4 regions of the Holdemanella sp. DFI.5.55 genome follow, and region 2 is predicted to be linked to each of the others. Evidence: predicted binding sites of a transcription regulator. Region 2 holds the regulator's gene; each other region holds the start of a gene.
The links. The regulator HrcA, encoded in region 2, represses chaperone genes, less so after heat shock. The targets are predictions, from matches to a motif close to TTTTAGCACTNNNNNNNNNNNAGTGCTAAAA.
Positions count from the first base shown of each region.

Region 1: the regulator HrcA is predicted to act here: its motif matches at 1,211-1,241, upstream of ftsH (ATP-dependent zinc metalloprotease FtsH).
Region 3: the regulator HrcA is predicted to act here: its motif matches at 2,916-2,946, upstream of htpG (molecular chaperone HtpG).
Region 4: the regulator HrcA is predicted to act here: its motif matches at 2,328-2,358, upstream of LJE08_RS03995 (ATP-dependent Clp protease ATP-binding subunit).

Region 1 is NZ_JAJDMK010000034.1:17,205-21,356, reverse strand. It holds gene ftsH (ATP-dependent zinc metalloprotease FtsH) at 1-1,171, opposite strand, end outside; gene LJE08_RS07990 (PRD domain-containing protein) at 1,292-2,128, opposite strand; gene LJE08_RS07985 (glycoside hydrolase family 1 protein) at 2,147-3,559, opposite strand; gene LJE08_RS07980 (beta-glucoside-specific PTS transporter subunit IIABC) at 3,570-4,152, opposite strand, start outside.
Region 2 is NZ_JAJDMK010000103.1:987-5,138, reverse strand. It holds gene hrcA (heat-inducible transcriptional repressor HrcA) at 436-1,488, shown strand; gene grpE (nucleotide exchange factor GrpE) at 1,469-2,008, shown strand; gene dnaK (molecular chaperone DnaK) at 2,022-3,827, shown strand; gene dnaJ (molecular chaperone DnaJ) at 3,895-4,152, shown strand, end outside.
Region 3 is NZ_JAJDMK010000025.1:9,563-13,714, reverse strand. It holds gene LJE08_RS06700 (tetratricopeptide repeat protein) at 59-883, opposite strand; gene htpG (molecular chaperone HtpG) at 951-2,858, opposite strand; gene LJE08_RS06690 (ElyC/SanA/YdcF family protein) at 3,009-3,815, opposite strand; gene LJE08_RS06685 (transcriptional regulator) at 3,860-4,152, opposite strand, start outside.
Region 4 is NZ_JAJDMK010000010.1:41,118-45,269, reverse strand. It holds gene nagA (N-acetylglucosamine-6-phosphate deacetylase) at 1-731, shown strand, start outside; gene LJE08_RS04005 (DeoR/GlpR family DNA-binding transcription regulator) at 748-1,491, opposite strand; gene LJE08_RS04000 (transaldolase family protein) at 1,632-2,300, shown strand; gene LJE08_RS03995 (ATP-dependent Clp protease ATP-binding subunit) at 2,423-4,152, shown strand, end outside.

The DNA of each region.
Region 1 (4,152 bases), on a different contig from region 2:
AAGCCCCTTCATTAATGATGTTGGCAAGTTCGGCACCACTGGCACCTGCACTAGCTCTAGCGATTACGTTAAAGTCAATGTTGTTTGAGCATTTGATGTCTTTGGCATGTAATTTAAGAATAGCTTCACGACCGGCAAGATCAGGAAGTTCAACTGGAATTCTTCGATCAAATCGACCAGGACGTGTTAAAGCAGGATCTAATGAGTCAGGACGGTTTGTGGCGGCAAGCAATACGACGCCTTTGGATCCATCAAATCCATCCATTTCAGCAAGTAACTGGTTCAATGTTTGTTCACGCTCATCATTACCATTCATACCTGCACCATCACGTTTTTTACCAATGGTATCAATTTCATCAATAAATACAATACAAGGTGCTTTTTCACGAGCTTGTTTAAATAGGTCACGCACTTTAGCGGCTCCTCTACCAACAAACATTTCTACGAATTCACTACCTGAAATCGAGAAGAATGGAACGCCAGCCTCACCCGCAACGGCTTTGGCAAGTAATGTTTTACCGGTGCCAGGAGGACCTACTAATAAGGCTCCTTTAGGCATTTTGGCACCAATTTCTTTATATTTAGCTGGATTGTTTAAGAAGTCTACAATTTCTTGTAGGTTTTCCTTCGCTTCTTCTTGTCCAGCTACATCCTTGAATGTTTTTCCCGTTTGTTCACCGACATAGACTTTGGCATTGCTCTTTCCTAGATTGCCTAGACCAAAACCAGAGCCTTGTGAAAATGACATTTGATCATCTCCGCCCATTTTCTTTTGCATACGCTTAAACATCCATGATCCAAATGCCCAGAAAATGATTAATGGTAAGAAAAAGGAAATTAAACTCGATAAAATTGGATTCATTTGTTCTTGATAGACTTGGCCAAACTTAGCTCCAGATTTATCCAAACGATTGACTAAATCTGAATCATTCATAACACCTGTTTTATAGGTTTTATCTGTTGAATTTTTCTTTAATGTGTAATAAATATTGTGATTTTCAATTTGCACAGTATCTATCTTCTTTTCTTCAATTTTATTCAAGAAATCTGAGTAATTGGTGGTTTCAAGCTTAGATTGTTGAAACATAGGGAATACGATAAAGTTTAAAGCCATAATAACAAGCAATATGATCATGTAATATCTATATAAAGGCTTCTTTTGTTTGTTCATGAGTGTTCCTCCTTATGAAATTGATTACATTATACACCTTATTAGCACTTTGACAAGTAGAGTGCTACATATTCCATAATTCCACATAATTTAAAAGAAAAAGTACCGCCATTGCGATACTTAATGAGTTGTGATACGCGTAATATGCACAATTAAATATATTTTTTCATCACGCGTAATTTGTTTATGTAGTAATCTATCGATATATTTTTCGATTTGTTCTACGCAGTCTAATGCAGAAGAATTCTTGATAATATATGTATAATATATATCATCATTTTCATTTTCAAGCATTTTATTTTCTAAAAGTCGTTGTAAGAAAAATTGCATGTGAACAACAAATCTTGAATAGTTTAGCGAATTCTCATCAATTGTATAGCCATAATGTAATTGAATGATTTGAAAAATATCTTTTAACATTTTGACCATCAACATACCATTTTCTGTTGAAAGATCGTTCGATTTGATTTGTGCATTCACAAAGTGAAAGGCAATGTTTCCGGCTTCTGTTTCAGGCAATTGAATATGAAGTGTTTCATTAATGTAGTCTACAGCTTGTAAACCAAGCATAAATTCATTTGGATAAAATTTTTGGATTTCCCACAACATTCTATTTTGTAGAACAATGCCTTTTTCATATCTTTCTACCGCATATAACAAGTGATCTAACAAGGTCACAAAGATTTGTTTGTTGAATGGAGAAGAAATTTTAAGTTGTGCCATTTCAATGATGTGGTGCACAATTTCTAAATAGATGTCGGGTGCGTTTTCTAAAACTTGAAGATATCCATTTTTATTTGTACTATCTTGAAGAACATATGTTTTTTCTATATCTTCATCTCTAATTTCGTCTCCTACTTTATAGTGAAAACGCAGCCCCTTTCCCATCACAATCATTTCCTCATGATTATCATTCACTAGAAGCATATTGTTGTTTAAAAATTTTTCGATAATCATGTGAAGTACCTCATATACCTAGATATTCTTTCCGTTTTCCTCAATTACTTGTTTGTACCAGTAGAAACTGTCTTTTTTATATCGTTTTAATTCTTTTAAATCAAATTCATCACGATCGACATAAATGAATCCGTATCTTTTCTTATAGCCTTGATGTGTACTAACAACATCAATGGCAGCCCAAGGACAATAGCCAAGCATTTTGACACCATCTGTAATGGCTAAGCGCATTTGGTGAAGGTGTTTTTGAATAAAATCAATACGATATTGGTCATGAATACATCCATCTGGTTCTAATGTGTCATTGGCGCCAATTCCATTCTCTGTAATCAGAATAGGAAGTTGGTAACGTTCATATACCTTTCTTAAAGTATATCGGAATCCAACAGGATCAACAACCCATCCATACTGCGTTTTCTCTACGTATGGGTTCTCACTAGGTCGATATACGCCTTGTTCACCTAGCATAATTTGTTGGTCACCCGCTCTTGCAGTTACATCTGAAGCATCTCCTTTACTTGCAGCTATAGTTGCGGTTGAATAATAATTCATAGCGATAAAGTCTGGGTTTGCGCCTTTTAATGTTTCAAAGTCTCCATCTTGAATTTCTGGAGCGATATTACGATCTTTTAGGTAAGACCATGCTAAAGGGTGGTATTTTCCAAATGCACAAACATCGACAAAGTTCCAACAGCGAAGTACTTCCCAGTTGTGAGCGGCAATCGCATCATTTGGATTACAAGTAGCTGGATACATAGCTGTTAAATTTAGTGCAGGTCCGATTTTACCTTCTGGAACCATATTATGGAAGAGTTTCATGACTTTTGCCTGAGCAAGCATCATATGGTGGTTTTGTTGATACAAATCTTTTTTAGATGGTAATTTTCCGCCTTTAGGTAATCCAATTGCACCAGGATGTAGAATCATCGTATTTTGTTCGTTGATCGTTAACCAGTACTTTACTTTTGATCCATAGTGGATAAATAATACTTTGGCATATTCAACAAAGGCTTCAATCGTATCACGGTTTAACCAACCACCCTTTTCTTCTAGGCAATATGGTAAATCAAAGTGATACATTGTAACAACAGGTTCGATGTTGTATTTTAAGCATTCATCAATGACATTATTGTAGAATTCGATGCCTTTTTCATTCACTTTACCCGTTCCATTTGGTAAGATACGAGTCCATGCGATAGAGAAACGATAAGCTTTTAATCCCATTTCTGCAAATAGGGCAATATCTTCTTTATATCTATGATAATGATCAGAAGCTACAGAGAAATCAGCAACATCACTTGGGTGTTCATACATGTCAATGATAGATGGGCTTTTACCATCTTCATCAATGGCACCTTCAACTTGGTATGCTGAGGTAGATGCTCCCCACAAAAAGTTTTGAGGGAAGTCTTTTAATTTAGAATAGTGCATGGTTTACCTCCTAGTCTAAAGAAATTAATTTGTTTCCATGTTGAGTTGTTGATTGTTTTTCAATTTGAATCGAACTGAAATTCTTTGAATTTGTGATGATGATTGGAGTGGTTGTGTCATAACCTTCTTCTTTGATTTTGGCTAAATCAAAAGTTAATAGTAACTGTCCCTTTTTAACTTCTTCATTGACTTGAATTTGAGGACTGAAATATTTTCCTTGTAGATTAACAGTATCAATGCCTATGTGCATTAAAATTTCTGTTCCATTCTTTGATTTTAATCCAATCGCATGACCTGTTGGGAAACATACAGTAATTGTTCCATCACAAGGAGCATATAAACTTCCTGTGCTTGGTTCGATTGCGATACCTTTTCCCATGATTTCTTGTGAGAAGACATCGTCATTTACTTCGGACAGTGGTTTTACAGTTCCATCGCAAGGTGCAACAATTTCATCTTTTGAAACAGTATCTACTACTTCTTCTTGTGGTGAATCTTCTTTAAATCCTAGAATCCATGATGCGACAAAACCTACAACGAAAGAAATAATGATTGTGACAATGGCATGAACTACGTTCATAGGGTTTTTACCA
Region 2 (4,152 bases):
TGTAAGAAATAATCAAACACTTGAAGAAATCTCTGAGATTGTTGGATTAGACTTAGATGCGTTAAGAGAACTAAAAAGAAGTATTTGATTGAATGGATGTGTGATCACATCCATTCTTTACAAAGTGAGGAGATGTAAAAGTGTGTAGAGCATTAGATGAAATGTTTGAAGAATCAACAAAGGTATTGCACTAAATCAATTTGAAGTGTATCAAGCTATACTGGACAAAGGCTTCACTGTTAAAGCTATCGCATCCATCTTCTCAGTGAGTGAAGAATCGATTAAAGAATTTTTGATTTATGTTTAGTTAAGGGTACGAATATTTGTATCCTTATTTTTTTAGTTGAAATTTAGCACTCAATTGTTGACGGTGCTAAAAATTGTGATATACTAATAGCAGACAAGGAAAATGAGTGCTAGAAGGAGGTCTTCACAATGGAAATCACACAACGTCAAAAGATAATCTTTAAAACAATAGTTGAAGAGTTTACTCGTTGTGCAGAACCAGTTGGTTCGAAGACTTTGATGGAACTTCTAGATTTCCCAGTTTCATCTGCAACCATCCGTAATGAGATGGCGACACTTGAGAAGTTAGGGTTGTTAGAGAAGACACATACTTCGAGTGGTCGAATTCCGAGTCAAAAAGGCTATAGGTACTATGTTGAACATCTTATGGAAGCGGATTTGGATGCTTCTACAAAGAATGCTTTACAGCAAGTCTTTAGTGAAAGACATTATTCGTTAGAAGAAGTTGTTCAAAAGAGCTGTGATATTTTGTCACACATGACAAATTTGACCAGTGTTGTTCTAGGACCTGATAGCAGGCATCAGACTTTACAGCATGTACAGTTGATTCCAATCAACAATCAAAGTGCTGTTGCGATCATTGTCACAGATCAAGGACATACAGAAAATAAAGTGTTCCAATTTGGTACAGATGTGTCCATGCAGGATATTCAAAATTGTACAGATTTATTAAATGACCAATTAGTGGGAACGCCTATTGAAGATGTTGTTGGAAAAATGAAAGAAATTGAACCGATGATGGCAGCAAAACTTGTTCGACATGAAGTTTTGTTTGAAGCGTTCGTTTCAGCCTTTATGCGATTTGCGACAGAGAAAGTTGCGGTTTCTGGACGAAGTAATATGTTGTATCAGCCAGAGTTCAGTGACATCAACAAGTTGAAACAAATGATGCGTATTTTGGAAAATGGAAGTTTATTCCATCAATGGACGGATCAAGAGGGAAATGTAGCAATCCAGATTGGGGAAAGAAACGAGTTGTTACAAATCGGAGATTGTTCAGTATTAACGACAAAATTCCATTATAACAGCGATGAGGAAGGACAATTAATGGTTGTTGGTCCAAATCGAATGCAATATTCCAAGGTCGTGGCCTTGATGAATTATATGTCAAATGTCATCGAAGACGTCTTTGGGACAGACAAAGATAAGGGAGGTGCCAACGATGAGCAAAGAAGAAACTAAAGAAGTAAAAGAAGAAACAAAAGAAGAAGTTGTTGAAGGGGCAGCTGAAGAAAAAAAAGAACCAAGTTCAGACGAAATTATTGAAGGTTTGAAGGCAGAACTGGACAAGGCAAAAAATGATGTAGCACGTGCTTATGCAGATACAGAAAACATGAAAAAACGTCTACAGAAAGATGCAGATGCAACTCGAAAATATCGCTTCCAACAGCCAGCAACGGAAATCTTGCCAATTCTTGATTCAATGGAAATGGCTTTGAAAGTACAAACCGAGGATGAGACAATTAAGAATTATGTCAAAGGTTTTGAGATGATTCATAAACAATTGAAAGGTGTGCTGGAAAAAGAAGGCGTACAGGAAATAGATGCAGCCGATAAACCATTCGACCACAATACAATGCAGGCTTTAATGCAAGAGAAAAAAGAAGGCGTTGAAAGTGGAATGGTTATTGAAGTATTACAAAAAGGATATATGTTGAAGGATCGTATTTTACGACCAGCATTAGTAAAAGTGAGCGAATAGGGAGGTAATTATCATGAGTAAAATTATTGGTATTGACTTAGGTACAACAAATAGCTGTGTTGCGGTTATGGAAGGTAAAGATTGTAAAGTAATTCCTAACCCAGAAGGAAATCGTACAACACCAAGTGTTGTTGCGTTCAAAGATGGAGAACGTATTATTGGTGATGCTGCAAAACGTCAGGCAGTCACAAATAAAAACACAATTAGTTCAATTAAGCGTTTGATGGGAACGAATGAAAAAGTAGAGGCTGAGGGAAAATCATATACACCACAAGAAATTAGTGCAATGATCCTTCAATACTTGAAATCATATGCAGAAGATTACTTAGGAGAAAAAGTAACAAAGGCTGTTATCACAGTTCCTGCATACTTCAACGATGCTCAGCGTCAAGCAACCAAAGATGCTGGTAAAATTGCTGGATTAGAAGTAGAACGTATTATCAACGAACCAACAGCTGCAGCATTGGCTTATGGTATCGATAAAACGGATAAAGAAGAAAAAGTATTGATCTATGACTTAGGTGGAGGTACTTTCGATGTTAGTATCCTTGATTTAGCTGATGGAACATTCGAAGTATTATCAACAAACGGAGATACTCACTTAGGCGGAGATGACTTCGATAACGTATTAGTAAACTGGATGGTTGATACATTCAAGAAAGATAACGCAATTGACTTGTCGCAAGATCCAATGGCTATGCAACGTTTAAAAGAAGCTGCTGAAAAAGCGAAAAAAGATTTAAGTGGTGTAATGCAGACACAAATCAGCTTACCATTTATCTCAGCAGGTCCTGCGGGTCCATTGCACTTTGATACAACATTAACTCGTGCTAAATTTGATGATATGACTAAACATTTAGTAGAACGTACATTGATTCCAATTGAAAATGCATTAAGAGATGCAAAATTGTCTAAATCTGATATCGACGAAGTATTATTAGTTGGTGGATCTACTCGTATTCCAGCGGTTCAAGAAGCAGTACGTAAAGCATTAGGAAAAGATCCTAACCACTCAGTAAACCCAGATGAAGCTGTAGCTATGGGTGCTGCAATCCAAGGTGGAGTTATCTCAGGTGATGTAAATGATGTATTATTACTAGATGTTACACCATTATCATTAGGTATCGAAACTATGGGTGGAGTTATGACAGTGTTGATCCCTCGTAACACTACAATCCCAACAAGTAAATCACAGATTTTCTCAACAGCCGCTGATAACCAACCAGCTGTAGATATCCGTGTATTACAAGGTGAACGTCCAATGGCTAACGACAATAAAGAATTAGGAAACTTCCAATTAAACGGAATTGCACCAGCTCGTCGTGGAGTTCCTCAAATTGAAGTTAAATTTGATATTGATGCCAACGGTATCGTACACGTAAGTGCTACAGATAAGGGTACTGGTAAAGAACAACACATCACAATTCAAAACTCTAGTGGATTGAGTGATGAAGAAATCGATCGTATGGTTCGTGAAGCTGAAGATAACAAGGTTGAAGATGAAAAACGTAAGGAAGAAATTGATTTACGTAACAAAGCTGAAGGCTTCATTGCACAAATCGATGGAATGTTAGAAGACAATAAAGATAAGATTGATCCAAAACAAGCTGAAGAAACTAAGAAATTGCGTGATGATCTACAAAAATCTTTAGATGAAAATAACATGGAAGAAGTCAAAACAAAATTAGACCTGCTTGAAAAAGCTGCAATGCAGGCAGGACAAGCAATGTATAACCAGCCAAATGGTGATGCAGCTTCACAATCAACACAAACTCACTCAGGTGATGATGTAGTTGACGGTGAATTCACTGAGAAGTAAAATAAATAAGCAACATTTGAAGTTCTAGCCACGCTAGAACTTCTTCGTATCGTATGGAGGGATTCACATGGCAGAAAAACGTGACTATTATGAAGTGCTTGGCGTCAGCAAAAGTGCTACACCAGATGAAATTAAAAAGGCCTATCGAAAATTGGCCATGAAATATCACCCCGATCGAAATCATGAACCTGGAGCTGAAGATAAGTTCAAGGAAATCAATGAAGCTTATGAAGTATTAAGCGATGAGAAAAAACGTGCAACATATGATCAATTTGGCCATGCAGGTATGGATGGAGCCTTTGGACAAGGTGGTGGATTCTCTGGA
Region 3 (4,152 bases), on a different contig from region 2:
CATCCAAATCGCAAATAACTTTGCCATATTTATATCGAGAAGATTCAACCATCAAGCCTTAACGAATCTCATCCGGATGTTTAGCCATATATGAATCCATATATCGTAAGATGGCTTTGACTTGATCAAACATCTTCTGCTCTAAATAATAATCAAATAAAGCAATACAAGCATCTATATATTCTACCGCATACATAGTCTCAATACGTTTTTCAAGTTCATCAGCACATCTATTAAATTCAAAATCCATATCGGCTTTACTAAATAATTCAATACCGCAATTCAAATAATCTTCTAAAATAATATGTTTGCCATCATGCTCATCTAAACCCATATTAAATGCTTCTAAAGCCTTATCCACTTGATTTAGGCTATTGTAAATCAAAGCTAAATTCAAATAGACATAGGCACCCATATCTTCAACGCAACAAGGCATGAATTCTTTGGCTTTTAAAATACTATCTAAAGCCTCTTCATACTTTCCCTGCTTTACGTACGTAATTGAAATATTATTATACTCATAACAATAATGTCCAACATCCTCATGTTCCATCGCAATCTGTAAAGCTTTTTCGTAATAATAACGACTTGAAACATTTGCCCCATCATAATAGAGCATGACACCCATTAAATTGAATGCAGAAATAAGTTCTCTTACAAATGGCATACTTTGATACTGCAAAATGATCGGGTCAATAATCTCTTTTGCCTTATTAAAATTTCCTTCATAATAATAAGCCATACCCAAATAAAAGGTGGCCGCAACTACAACTTCTAAATCATTTGAACTTTCATTTAATACATCACGATAAAAATTTTCCTGCTCACTTAACTTTAGTTTTCCAACACCTTCTACTTCTTTCATTAATTCTTGATACTTCATAATCTTCACCTAAATTAAATGTATCATGAATGAAAAAAAGCACAAACTCGAAAGTTTGTGCCTAGAATTATTTCACTAACAATTCACAGATCTTCTTTGAATATGCGATTGGATCTTTGATTGCGAAGCCTTCAATTAAACAAGCCTGATCATATAATACTTCAGTCACTTCTTTAACTTTATCTTTATCAGAAGCGTATAAAGTCTTCAATGTTTCAAAGATTGGATGATTTGGATTGATTTCCAAAATACGCGTAGCCTTCATAGGCATTGGACTTTGGTTAGGCATATTTGCGAAAACCTTTTCCATCTCAAAAGAAATACCTTCGCCAGCCGTTAAGCATACTGAATCCTCTGTTAATTTATTTGACAATTTCACTTCAGCAACCTCATCGCCTAAAGCTTCTTTCATGAATGTCAATAAATCTTTATTTTCTTCTTTTGATTTATTTAAAGCTTCCTTTTCTTCCTCAGTATCTAAATCTAAATCTCCTTGAGCCGCATTTCTGAACGTCTTTTCTTTGTAGTTCATCAATGTCTGCATTACAAATTCATCCACTTCATCTGTTAAGTAAAGAACTTCAAATTCTTTATTCTTCAATGTTTGAACAACTGGCATCTTGTCAATCAATTCAACATCTTTACCAGATACAAAGTAAATGTCTTTTTGATCCTCTTTCATACGAGAAACATATTCACTTAAAGTAACATATTTCTTTTCTCTTGAAGAGTAGAACAACAATAAATCTTGGAATTTTTCTTTATCCATACCATAATTGTTGTAGACACCAAACTTCAAGTTTACACCAAATTCTTCAAAGAATTTTTCATATGCTTCACGATCTTTGGCAAGCATATTTCCAAGTTCATTCAATACTTTCTTTTCAATACGACCCGCAATCAATTTTAATTGATGATCATGTTGAAGCATTTCACGAGAAATATTTAAAGATAAATCTTGAGAATCCACTAGACCTTTCACAAAACGCAATGAATCTGGCAATAATTCTTCGGCATGATCCATAATGAATACGCCTCTACAATAGAGTTGAAGACCTTTCTTATAGTCTTGTGAATAGAATCCTTGAGGTAAGTGTGATGGAATATAAAGTAAGGCTGTAAAGCTAGTATTTCCCTCAACACTAAAATGAATCACTTTTTGAGGATCTTGATAATCATAGAAATGATCCTTGTAGAATTGATTGTATTCTTCATCTGTAATCTTCGATTTTTGACGTTTCCATAAAGGAACCATTGAGTTTAAAGTCTGATCTTCAACCACTGTTTCATATTCAGGCTTTTCACTTTCCTCAGTACCCTCTTTCATCTTCTGAGTTTCTACATTCATCTTGATTGGATAACGAATATAGTCTGAATATTTCTTAATCAATTCTTTTAACTCATATGTCTCTAAATATTGAGAATATTTTTCTTCATCTGTATCTTCTTTTAAAGTTAAAATGATTGTTGTACCATTTGTCTCCTTTGTACAAGGTGTGATTTCATAACCATCTTCACCAGCACTTACCCATTCATAAGCTTCATCACTACCTGCTTTTTTCGTAATAACACGAACATCTTTTGCGACCATAAATGCAGAATAGAATCCAACACCAAATTGACCAATGATATCTACATCTTCATCGTTGTTTTCTTCTTTTTTCTTCATTTCCTCTTTAAAAGCCAAAGAACCACTCTTCGCAATTGTACCCAAGTTTTCCTCTAATTCTTCCTTTGACATACCAATACCAGTGTCCGAAATTGTTAAAGTACGAGCTTCCTTATTTGGTTCAATACGAATCTCAAATTGACTTGCATCCGCATGACCTTGACTTTCATAATAATATTTATCAATCGCATCACTCGCATTCGATACAAGTTCACGTAAGAAGATTTCCTTGTGTGTATAAATGGAATTGATCATCAAATCCAATAAACGTTTTGACTCCGCTTTAAACTGTTTTTTCTTAGCCATAATACCACTCCTTCATTAGCACTCTAATATTTTGCCTGCTAATACTATACAACACCTTTTTAGCAGTGTCAACACCTGTGTGCTAAACACAAAAAAAGAATTCGACTAAACGAATTCTTAGCTTCTTTACCCACTTTTCAAATAATACTGTTAACTATTTTTATTCATATTTGTAGCATACAATGGATTGGCTGCTCTTATTTCACTTCCAAAAACCATCTTCAATTCTTCAAAAGCTATTTTCACATTTTCGGGAATATCCACATGCGCAATATAATTCTTTCCATTCGGACCATAGCCATTCGCATCATCTGAAAGTCTAGGAATTTCTCCCATCAACAAGTTGACATATCTATTAATTGGCCACATACCATGTAAATCTTCTTCATAAACCAATTCATCATTCTGGTTCAATACTTTAGCACAATAAGTAGCATAATTGATGATTGTCACATTATCATTAATATATTTTTTTAAACCTGCCGCCATACGCCTTTGCATAGAAGCATCCTGACTTAGAATGATACTTTTAAACGAAATATTGTTTTCTTTCAATAAATCCAAAAGATACGTTATATTATTCCCACAATTTGTAGACTTGGTTTCTAGATAGTCCGCCTTACATCCATATACATGTTTAATATACTTTTGAAATATTTCTGCTTCTGATAAATCTGTTGTCTCAATATCCGGATATTCTAAATGAACAACCTGACGTAGTGTATCTGTTGTATGTCCTGCTCCACCAACAATAATATATTTTTTCGCAACGAAGTTTTTAATTCCACTAGCTAAAACATCGCCACCTTCAAGAATACTTCCACCAAATAAAACCATAACATCTACCTGATGAATTCCATATCGTTTAAATAATTCTTCTTGATTTAACGCATCAATATCTCTTGTTCCCAAAAACTTTGCGAGTATATTTATATTTTTTGCAACTTTAGAATCCATATCTAAACTTCCTTTCAAAACTATCTACAATGACAAACTTGAATTTAAATAAGAAATTTATTTTGCTTCTTTAGGTAAGCATAGCTTACCATTATAACTATAAGATAGACCAACAAAAATACAAAACTATGAAATATTCCTATTGGATAAGGTGAAATACCTCCTCCTACTTTAAAAATTAACTCAGATATATAACTCGTAATCATAGATATTGGTATAAAAGCAATTATAATTGTATTTAACCATTTCACATAAAAAGATGAATTTTCTTTTGATATTACTTTTGCAAGAAAATATTCAAAAACACCGACCACTTGAATAATCATTGATCCATAAA
Region 4 (4,152 bases), on a different contig from region 2:
CTGAACAGTATTGTGTAAAACCAGATCTTGAACAATTCAAACGTTACTTGGCAGCTTCTAATAATTTAATTAAAATCGTGACTATGGCTTGTGAACACGATGATAACTATGAATTAACTAAATTCTTACGCGCAAATGGAATTGTGTGTAGTCAAGGTCACTCAGGAGCCACTTTTGAACAGGCTCGTTTAGCCATTGCGAATGGTGCAAACTCAATGACTCACGTATTCAATGGTATGACTAAATTCCATCACCGTGAACCAGGATTAGTTGGTGCTGCAATGCGTTATAGAGATGTATATGGTGAAATCATCTGTGATGGAAACCACTCAACTTATGAAGCATTAAACGACTTCTTTACAGCTAAAGGAGCAAACCACTGTATTATGATCACTGACTCATTAATGGTTAAGGGACTACCTGTTGGTACAAAAGTATTGTTTGGTGGAAATGAAATCGAATTATATCCAGATGGAAGTGCACACTTAACAGATACGAAAGGTCTTGCGGGATCTACATTGCATGTCAACGATGGACTTCGTATTTTAGTAGAAAAAGCAATGGTTCCTTGGCAAACAGCTATCAATGCTTGTACATTGAACCCGGCTCGTATGTTGAATGTAGATGATCGTAAAGGATCGATTCAAACTGGAAAAGATGCAGATTTAGTTGTATTAAATGATGACTATTCTGTTGAAATGACATATGTAAAAGGTCAAAAAGCATTCTAATATAATAAAAGCACATTTAATGTGCTTTTATTATGTTTTCGTGTTTTATAGTATCATCTAGTTTATTATCGGTGATAATCATGTCAAAATCATCAATATTGGCTATTTTTGACATATACTTCTTATGGAATTTTGTATGGTCTGCCATACAAATTTTTTTATTGGAAGAATCAAGAATCGCTTTTTTAACTAAAGCATCACTCATGCTGGGAATGGATACGCCATAGTCTAAGTCAAGGCCTAATACGGAAATAAAGGCTTTATCGATATAATAGTTTTGAAAGAATTGAATGGTGCTTTCAGATAGAGCTGCCTGAGTTACAGGATTATAGGTGCCTGGAGCCATAATGATTTTCGCCTTGGTATTTCGATCTACATATTGAAGAATCTTCCAGAAATTTGTAAAGATTGTGATTTTTTTATGGTGTATACGTTTAAAGAGCTCAAGGCAGGTTGTACCACAATCCAAATAGATAGAATCTCCATCTTGAATGAGTGTACTAGCATAAATCGCGATTTCTTTTTTATCCGATTGTGACATACCTTCTTTGATTTCAAAGGAAGGTTCAGTTGAACTAGACTCATTGAGTGTGGCTCCTCCATAGCGCTTTGTGGCGAGTCCTTGGTTTTCTAGACTATCTAAATCTCTTCGTATGGTCATTAAGGAAACGGAGTATACTTTTGCGAGTTCACTTACTTGTACGGTTTTATCTTTTTTTAGTTTTTCATAGATTTCATATCTTCTTTGTGTTGTGTTCATAATTCTATTAAAGCACAAAAAGAAACAGAAGGGAACATGTTTATTTGTGTTCTTTTGAAATAAATTGTTTGATGTGAAAAGGTTATTGAATCAAAATTTTTCTGGTGTTAGTATACAGATGAACTTAAGGAGGATCTATTATGGAATTAATTATCGATTCATCAAATATTGAACAAATTAAAGAACTAAATGAGTTATTAACAATTACGGGTGTTACGACAAACCCTACAATATTAACAAAATCGAATAGAGAAGCAATGGATGTAGTAAAAGATCTTTGTGAGGTGTTGAGCGAAGATCAATTGTTGTTTATTCAAACGGTACAGACCTCTTTTGAAGGTATTATGGAAGAGGCAAAAATGATTTCTTCCATTCGTAATAAAAATATGTATGTAAAGATTCCGGTTACACATGAGGGCTTAAGAGCTATTAAAGAATGTAAAAAGTTAGGAATTCACACATTGGCTACTGCCATTTATACAGCGGACCAGGCTTTTTTAGCTGCAATGAATGGAGCTGAATATTTAGCACCTTATACAAATCGAATGTGTAATTATGGAGATGGTGTTCAGAATGTAAAAGACTTGATTGAAATGTTGAGAGTGAATCATATGCCGGCTAAAGTGATTGCGGCAAGCTTTAAAAATACATATCAAGTACATGAATTGATCAAGGCTGGAATTCAAGCTGTAACTGTTCCTTGTGATGTTTTATATCAAATGATTGATCATCCAGGAACAAAGATTGCGGTGGGTGAATTTAGCGTAAATTGGCAAAGAGCTTATAATCGTAATACATTGGAAAAGTAGAGAAATCTACTTTTCTTTTTAAAAAATAATTAGCACTTAAGTGTTGACAGTGCCAAAAATGGTGTTATACTATCATTAGCAATCATAAAGAGTGAGTGCTAAGTGCAAGGAGGTGCTTATTTATGAATATCGATCAAATGTCAGAGCGTTTGCAGAAGATTTTAATGGATGCCATTAATTTGGCAAAATCCAACCAACATCCAAGTGTAGATACTGTGGATATGTTGGAAACGATTTTTAAGGATGATGTATTGGACGGCTTGTTTGAGCGTATCGGCTTGGATAAAGGTCGTGCTTTACAGATGGTTCAACAAGAATCTAATCGTGTCGCAAAGAGCTCAACAAGTAATATAAATTTATCCAATGAAGTGCAGAAATCGTTTGAAGATGCGCAAAACTGGGCGAGTCAACATGATGAAACTTATCTTTCAGTAGCTAGTGTATTCTTAGCTCTATTGTTTAATCGTTCTTATATTTCTAAAGAATTGGTAAGAACTTTTAACTTGAATAAGGATGCTTGCTACAAAGCTGAATTAGAGCGTCGTAATGGTAAAAAATTTGATACGCCAAATTCAGAAGAGAATGTAGAAGCTTTAAAGAAATATGGTCGTGATCTAGTTCAGGATGTGCGTGATGGTAAGATTGATCCAATTATTGGACGTGATGATGAAATTCGACGTGTTATGCAGATTTTATCTCGTAAGACAAAGAACAACCCTGTTTTGATTGGTGAACCTGGTGTTGGTAAGACAGCTGTTGTTGAAGGGATCGCATGGCGTATTATGAAGGGGGATGTGCCTGAGTCATTAAAAGAAAAACGCTTGATTGAATTGGATATGGGATCTTTGATTGCCGGTGCTAAGTATCGTGGTGAATTTGAGGAGCGTTTAAAATCCATTTTGGATGAAGTTAAAAAATCGGATGGACAAATCATCTTGTTTATTGATGAAATTCATAACTTGGTTGGTGCAGGTAAAACTGAAGGTAGTATGGATGCGGCTAACTTATTAAAGCCAATGTTAGCGCGTGGTGAACTACATTGTATTGGTGCAACAACTTTCAATGAATATCGTAAATATATTGAAAAGGATGCCGCTTTAGAGCGTCGTTTCCAAAAAGTACAAGTTGCTCAGCCAAGTGTAGAGGATACAATCAGTATTTTGCGTGGATTAAAAGATCGTTTTGAAAGTTATCATGGTGTACGTATTTTGGATGAAGCTTTAATTGCGGCAGCTACTATGTCCGATCGTTATATCACGGATCGTTTCTTACCAGATAAGGCAATTGACTTAGTGGATGAGGCTTGTGCTACGTTAAAGGTTGAAATGGAAAGTATGCCTCAAGAGTTGGATGAATTACAGCGTAAGATTTTACAACTTCAAATTGAAAAGACTTCTCTACAAAAAGAAGAAGATAAAAGGGCTATTGAGCGTCGTGAAGAAATTGAAAGTGAATTAGCTTCTTTACAATCAAAGCGTGATGAAATGCATTCTAAGTGGGAAGATGAAAAACATGGCTTGGCTAATGAAAAAGAGGATAAACAACGTTTGGAGAAAGCTCGTTTGGATTTAGAGCAAGCGCGTAATGAAGCTCGTTACGAAGATGCTGCTAAACTTCAATATGGCACGATTCCAGAATTAGAGGCTCGTATTCAAAAAGAGCAGGCAAGTCAAAAAGAGGATGCTTTGATTCAAGAAACGGTCAATGAAGAATTGATTGCGAAAATCGTTTCTAGATGGACAGGCGTTGAAGTGACTCGTTTGGTTGCCTCTGAAAGAGATAAATTATTGAATTTGAAGGAAGAACTTGAAAAACGTGTTGTTGGTCAAAATGAAGCTCTAGAACTTGTAAC